Methylosarcina fibrata AML-C10: one gene and its partner. Each later gene encodes a partner of the first gene's protein in a complex. Links are inferred from orthologs where the notes say so. Each region holds a gene or a part of one and is shown on either strand. Other genes may lie near its edges. The genes, in order: dnaX and holA.

Region 1 (3,306 bases):
AAACCGGGAACCGGCGGGATGCAATTCATATTGCCGGCGACCGGCTCCACGATGACGCAGGCGATCTGTTCGCCCATCTGTGCGAACAATCGGGCGACCTCGTCGCTGTCGTTGTAAGTCAGAGTGATCGTATTTTCGGCAAGCGCCGCCGGCACGCCGGGCGAACTGGGCACGCCCAGCGTCAGGGCCCCGGAACCGGCTTTGACCAGCAGCGAATCCGAGTGTCCGTGATAGCAGCCCTCGAACTTGACGATTTTATCCCGGCCCGTATAGCCCCGCGCCAAACGAATGGCACTCATCGTCGCCTCGGTGCCCGAACTGACCATTCTCACCAGATCGATCGACGGCACCAGTTCGCATACTTTTTGCGCCATCCGGGTTTCGATCTCGGTCGGCGCGCCGAAACTCAAGCCTTTTGCCGCCGCTTCCCTGACCGCCTCGATCACCTCCGGATGCGCATGCCCCAGAACCATCGGCCCCCAGGAGCCGACGTAATCGATGTATCGTTTGCCGTTAGGATCGAAAACCCAGGCGCCCTGAGCATGATCGATGAACACCGGCGTTCCTCCCACTCCGCTGAAGGAGCGCACGGGAGAATTGACGCCGCCGGGGATGACGCGTTTGGCTTCGGAAAATAATACGGTAGCTTCGGTCATGGTGTTTTATGAGTCGGTCGGAAATGGATCAGGAAATGGGTTAACTTTATCATGTTTGCAAGATCGTTTCCTATCCGACGAATGGCCGGGAAATCGAATTGAACCGGAAGAACCTTTTTTCCGGATAAAATAATTTCGTCAAGACTTGTATTCCGCCGCGAATTAAAAGATAATGGTCCGCTTTCAGCCACTCACGGCTGTTTTGATTATGGTAATCGTGTCGGTCCTCCCGCAACGATACGCTGTAAACCCCGCCAGGTCCGGAAGGAAGCAACGGTAGCAGCGGATTCGTGTGCCGGGATGCGGCTGATGCGGTTACCGCCCAATTCGAATGCCAGCACCCGAGCCTGCAATGATTTACCAGGTTCTCGCCAGAAAATGGCGTCCTCATAATTTCACAGAAGTTGTCGGTCAGGAGCACGTCGTCAAATCGTTAATCCACGCTTTGCAGCACGACAGACTCCATCATGCCTATTTATTCACCGGAACCCGGGGCGTCGGCAAAACCACGCTCGCCAGGATTTTAGCCAAAGCCATCAATTGCCCCGACCTTAGGGATTATAACCCCTGCGGCGTCTGCGACATCTGCCGCAGTCTGGACGAAGGGCGCTTTCTGGATTTGATCGAGGTCGACGCCGCCTCGCGCACCAAGGTCGACGATACCCGCGATTTAATGGACAACGTCCAATACGCACCCAATCAAGGACGCTTCAAAGTCTACCTGATCGACGAAGTCCACATGCTGTCCGCACACAGCTTCAACGCGTTGCTGAAAACGCTGGAAGAGCCGCCGCCTCACGTCAAATTTCTGCTGGCGACCACCGATCCCCATAAAATTCCCGTGACCGTGCTGTCGCGCTGCCTGCAATTCAATCTAAAGCGCCTGCTGCCGGAGCAGATTTTCCGGCAAATGGAATTCATCCTGAATCAGGAAGGCATCGATTTCGAAACGCCCGCCCTCAAATTGCTGGCCCGCGCGGCCGACGGCAGCATGCGCGACGGCCTGAGCCTGCTCGACCAGGCCATTGTCTTCGGCAGCGGCAAGGTGGCGGCCGAAGATGTTTATGCGATGCTCGGAACCGTGGCCAGACAGCCGGTGTACGAACTCCTGGGCGCTCTGGCCAGGCTCGATGCCGCGGCCATTCTGGACAAAATCGGCGAACTGGCGAACCTGACGCCCGATTTCGGCGACATCCTGAAACAGATGCTGCAGATCCTGCACCGGATCGCGCTGCTTCAGCAAATCCCGGGGGCCAGCGATCCCGAGATGGATACCGAAACATTGAAGGATCTGGCGGCGCAAATGTCCCCCGAGGACGTCCAGTTGTACTACCAGATCGCCCTGATCGGCCAACGCGATCTGGAGCTGGCGCCCGACCCGAGGAGCGGCTTTGAAATGGTCCTGCTCCGGATGCTGGCTTTCCGGCCGGATACAACGGAGAAAACCGTGGTCAAAAGACAGGATGGCGCTCGTCCCGCACCACCGTCCGATGCCCTGCCGAAAACCGATCGGCCGCAGCTTTCGGCCGAACCGCCGAAATCCGGCAAAGAACCGATGGCGGTCGGTACCGGCCACACCGACTGGGCGGACATGATCGCCGCGATGAAACTGACCGGATTCACCCGGGAGCTGGCCAATAACTGCGTACTGGCTCATCTGGACGATACAGTCTGCAATCTGATTCTGGATGAAGGTCACAAACATCTGCGCCGTCCCGCCAGCGAAGAGAATTTGCAAAAAGCCCTGCAGACCTATCGGGGAGCGCCGCTGAAACTGGTGATCAACGCAGAAAAAACGGCGATCGCCACGCCCGCACTGCAACAGATCAAGGACCGCGAAAACCGGCAGCAGGCGGCGATTGAGGCGATCAATTCCGACGACAACATCCAGGCGTTGAAAGAACATTTCGACGCGAGGATAATGCCGGGCACCATAGAGCCCGTCTAACCGATTAAGGAGACCCATCATGAAAAGCGCACTTGGCAACATGCTGCAGCAAGCACAAAAAATGCAGGAAGATTTCAAGCGGGCTCAGGAAGAAATTGCCGCCCTGGAAGTGACCGGCGAAGCGGGCGGCGGACTGGTGACCATCGTCATGACCGGCAAACGGGAAGCCCGCAAGGTTCATATCGACCCGTCGCTGGTCGGCGAAGACAAGGACATGCTCGAGGACCTGGTGGCGGCGGCCATTAACGACGCCGTCGGCAAGGTCGCCAAGCTGAAAAAAGAGAAAATGGCGCAGTTAACCGCCGGAATCCCGCTGCCTCCCGGGTTCCAGATGCCGTTCTGACATGCAGAGAAAAGGCTTAATCGGACAACTGATTCAGAACCTGTGCTGCCTGCCCGGAGTAGGTCCTAAAACCGCGCAGCGCATGGCCTTCCATTTGCTCCAGCGGGACCGCCAGGCGGCCAAAACCCTGGCCGAGACGCTGATGCGCGCCACCGAACGGATAGGCTATTGCCGCCAATGCCGTACCCTGACCGAGGAAACCCTCTGCGACCTCTGCAGCGCTCCGGCCAGAGACCGGACGGCGCTGTGCATCGTCGAAAGCCCGGCCGACGTCTGGATCATCGAACAGACCGGCGTCTTCCGGGGGCTTTATTTTGTCCTGCACGGCCGGCTGTCGCCCCTGGACGGCATCGGTCCGG
Region 2 (3,316 bases), 3.5 Mb from region 1 along the record:
GATCCGCAAGCGTTGATCGATCAATACGGCGCCGATACCGTGCGCTTGTTCATCATGTTTGCCGCGCCTCCGGAGCAGTCCCTGGAATGGTCGGACAGCGGCGTCGAAGGCGCTTTCCGCTTCCTGAAAAGGCTGTGGAAACTGGTCCATCAACACGTGGCATCCGGTGGAGCAAGCCGGCCGTTCGATCGGCAGGCCATGACCGAAGAGCAAAAAACGCTGCGCCGACAGTTGCATCAGACCATTGCCAAGGTCACCGACGACTACGGCCGGCGTTATACCTACAACACGGCAATCGCCGCCAACATGGAGCTGGTGAACGCCCTGGCGCGCTTCAATGACGAATCGGAAAACGCGCGGGCCTTGCGCCAGGAAGCCTTTGAAGCCATCGTTCTGATGCTGTCGCCGATCGTGCCGCACATCTGCCATCGGATGTGGCAGGAGCTGGGGCATCCGGAAGCGATCGTCGGCGCTGCCTGGCCGACGGTCGACGCTTCGGCGCTGACCCAGGACAGCCTGGAGCTGGTCATTCAAGTCAACGGCAAGCTGCGCGGCAAAATCACCGTTCCGGCTGCGGCGTCTGCCGCTGAAATCGAACGGCTGGCGTTCGCTGACGATCATGTCAAACGATTTATTGAAGACCGGCCGGTCAGAAAGGTGATTGTCGTGCCTAAAAAACTGGTTAATATCGTGGTTGAGTGATTTTTTGTTGCCGAGAGTCGGGATGTTGCGTAAAAAAATAGCTGTTCTTGTTTTTTCCGTACTGCTGAGTGCTTGCGGTTACCATCTGCGCGGAAGCTCCACCGAAGTGGCTCAGGAGATTAAATCGATTTATTGGGACGGCGGTACTCTCCAGCTTCGCGAGCAATTGAAAGGCGTACTGGGTTCGTCGGCGAGCAAACTGGCCGATTCGCCGGAAAAAGCCGGAGTGACGGTCAAAATTCTGAACGAGGACTTTCGCCACCGGGTCCTGTCGCTGAGTTCGCGCGGCCGCTCGAACGAAGTCGAACTGGATTACCAATTGGATTACGAATTGTACAAGGAAGGAAAATTATTGCTCGAAAGGCAGCCGCTGCGGCTCAGGCGCGAATATTTCAACGATCAGCAGGACATTATCGCCAAGGATAATGAAGAACGAGTGATTCGTGACGAAATGTATCAACAGGCCATTCAAAGCATTTTGAGCCGGGCGCGGCTGGAGCTGCAGGCGGCTTCCAAATAACATGCGGCTAAAACCGGAGCAACTGGACCAGCATCTCAAACAAGGCCTGGCTCCGGTCTATCTTGTCAGCGGCGACGAGCCCCAGCAACTGGGCGAAGCCTGCGATGCGGTCAGGGCGGCTGCCCGGAAAGCGGGTTTTGAAACGCGCGAGATATTTTCCGCCGATGCCGGGTTCGAATGGAGCAATCTGACTGTTTACGCGGGCACACTGTCGATCTTTTCGGATAAGAAAGTGATCGATTTGAGGCTGCCCGGAACCACGCCGGGAGCCGACGGCTCCAAGGCTCTGATGGCCTATTGTCAGCATCCTCCCGAAGATACGTTGCTGCTGATCACGATGGATAAACTCACCGGTGAAACCTTGAAATCGCACTGGTTTCAGGCAGTCGACAAGACAGGCGTCGTGGTTCAGGTCTGGCCGGTCGACGGTCAGGAATTGATCCGATGGCTACAGCAGCGTTTGCAGCGCCGGGGGCTGAGTGCCGAAGCCGAAGGCGTCCGGCTGCTGGCGGCCATGGTCGAAGGCAACCTGCTGGCCGCCGTTCAGGAAATAGAAAAGCTTTACATCCTCTATGGCGCAGGACCGCTCAGCGCTCGGCAGATTCTCGACGTGGTCGCCGACAGCTCCCGCTTCGACGTGTACAAGCTGATCGACAGCGTTCTGCGCGCCGATACGCACAGAACCATGAAAATACTGTCGGCTTTGCAAGCCGAGGGCATCGCCGCGCCCATCGTGCTGTGGGCGTTGACGCGCGAGGCGAGGACATTGAGCAAGATCAAACAGGCCTTAGCCCAGGGCCGGAATCGGGAAACCGTATACAGAAACCACCAAATCAGGGACAATCGCAAGGCGCTGATAAGTTCTGCTCTCGACCGGCTGAGCCAGGCCGATCTCGACAAGATACTGCTCCGGAGCGCTCGAGTCGACCGGCAGATCAAAGGGCAGGAGCCGGGCGATCCGTGGGAAACATTGCTGAGTCTTTGCCTGTCGCCGGCCTCGGTCGGAATCGTGACGGAGCCGGATCGATGATTGCGCTCCGGGCAAAGCTTTCGAGTATCAGCCGGGGAAGGCTATCGTGAATTTCCGGCCGGCAGGATGCCGATAAATTTAATGCTATTGTGCACATATTCCATTATCATGAATGACTTAATTCAATTGCCGGCATGAACTCTTTCCGCCGTACTTGATGAAGGATTGAAACCGGAAAAATCATTTCACCAGGCTTCGGTACTTAACTGAAAAGCGAATGATTACCCAATACAAGACGCTCATGTTTACGGCTTTTTGCCTTGTCTTAACGGATTTTTTGTACCTGTTGTCGGCGTATTTTCATCCGGAACTGGATTTTGCAAAGCCTCTGGTGTTCGTCAACGGTCTCGGCGCTGCCGGTATTCTTTATCTGAACGTCAACTCGGGGGCAGCGAGGCAGGGCGGATCCAAGTTGCAGATCGCGCCGGGCCGTTCCTTTCCGCCACCGGAACAGCCGGAATCGATTGATCAGGCGGCGGCAAACAACCGGCTGCAATTACTGTCGAATATTCTTGAAGTCAGCCACGTAAACTATGCCTTACTGGATGAACGCCTGCACGTTAAAGAAAGCAACTGCGCATTTTGCGAACTCTTCGGTTATCCGCCGGGCGAGTTGGAAAACCAGCCGTTGTCGATGATGATTGCCAGTGAAGAAGGCGTCAAATTCACGCCTTCCTTTGCCGCGAAGTTAAAGGACAAGCGTAAAAAATACTGGTCTGGTGAAGTCAACTGCCGGCCGAAGAACGGCCGCCATTTTCCCGGTAAACTGGAGATTACTTTCATCAACGGCGACAGCGAGCAAGCGTTTTATTTCGCCACGCTGGCCGACATCACCCGGCAAAAGCTGGATGAAAAACGCATCATCAGGATTGCTCACTACGACGACCTGACCGGTCTGGCGAACCGCGTCATGTTTTATGAGCGTCTGGGCCAGTTTTTATCGACTTCCCAACGGTACAATTTACACGCCGTCATCTTTTTTATCGACCTCGACCGGTTCAAAGCGGTGAACGACAATCTCGGCCACGATGCCGGCGACGAGCTGTTGAAAGAGACCGCGAAAA

What was found.
Region 2: the proteins of dnaX (region 1) and holA are in contact, whole or in part, in a cryo-EM structure (PDB 8GIZ), measured with the Escherichia coli proteins. The link is inferred for Methylosarcina fibrata AML-C10 from one-to-one orthologs.

Annotation. Positions count from the first base shown.
Region 1 is NZ_KB889965.1:4,506,865-4,510,170, reverse strand. What follows is about bases 323-3,306. They hold dnaX (DNA polymerase III subunit gamma/tau), read left to right. Parts: upstream 323-1,008; coding sequence 1,009-2,604; downstream 2,605-3,306. Other genes in these bases: recR (recombination mediator RecR), read left to right, coding at 2,949-3,306; A3OW_RS0121325 (YbaB/EbfC family nucleoid-associated protein), read left to right, coding at 2,624-2,947; hemL (glutamate-1-semialdehyde 2,1-aminomutase), read right to left, coding at 323-656. Also shown: more of hemL, read right to left, coding at 1-322. UniProt on the Escherichia coli protein: Part of the beta sliding clamp loading complex, which hydrolyzes ATP to load the beta clamp onto primed DNA to form the DNA replication pre-initiation complex.
Region 2 is NZ_KB889965.1:981,561-984,876, reverse strand. The notes cover bases 244-3,237. They hold holA (DNA polymerase III subunit delta), read left to right. Parts: upstream 244-1,223; coding sequence 1,224-2,252; downstream 2,253-3,237. Other genes in these bases: A3OW_RS24080 (sensor domain-containing protein), read left to right, coding at 2,470-3,237; A3OW_RS0104830 (LPS-assembly lipoprotein LptE), read left to right, coding at 725-1,222; leuS (leucine--tRNA ligase), read left to right, coding at 244-702. In the rest of the region: more of leuS, read left to right, coding at 1-243; more of A3OW_RS24080, read left to right, coding at 3,238-3,316. UniProt on the Escherichia coli protein: Part of the beta sliding clamp loading complex, which hydrolyzes ATP to load the beta clamp onto primed DNA to form the DNA replication pre-initiation complex.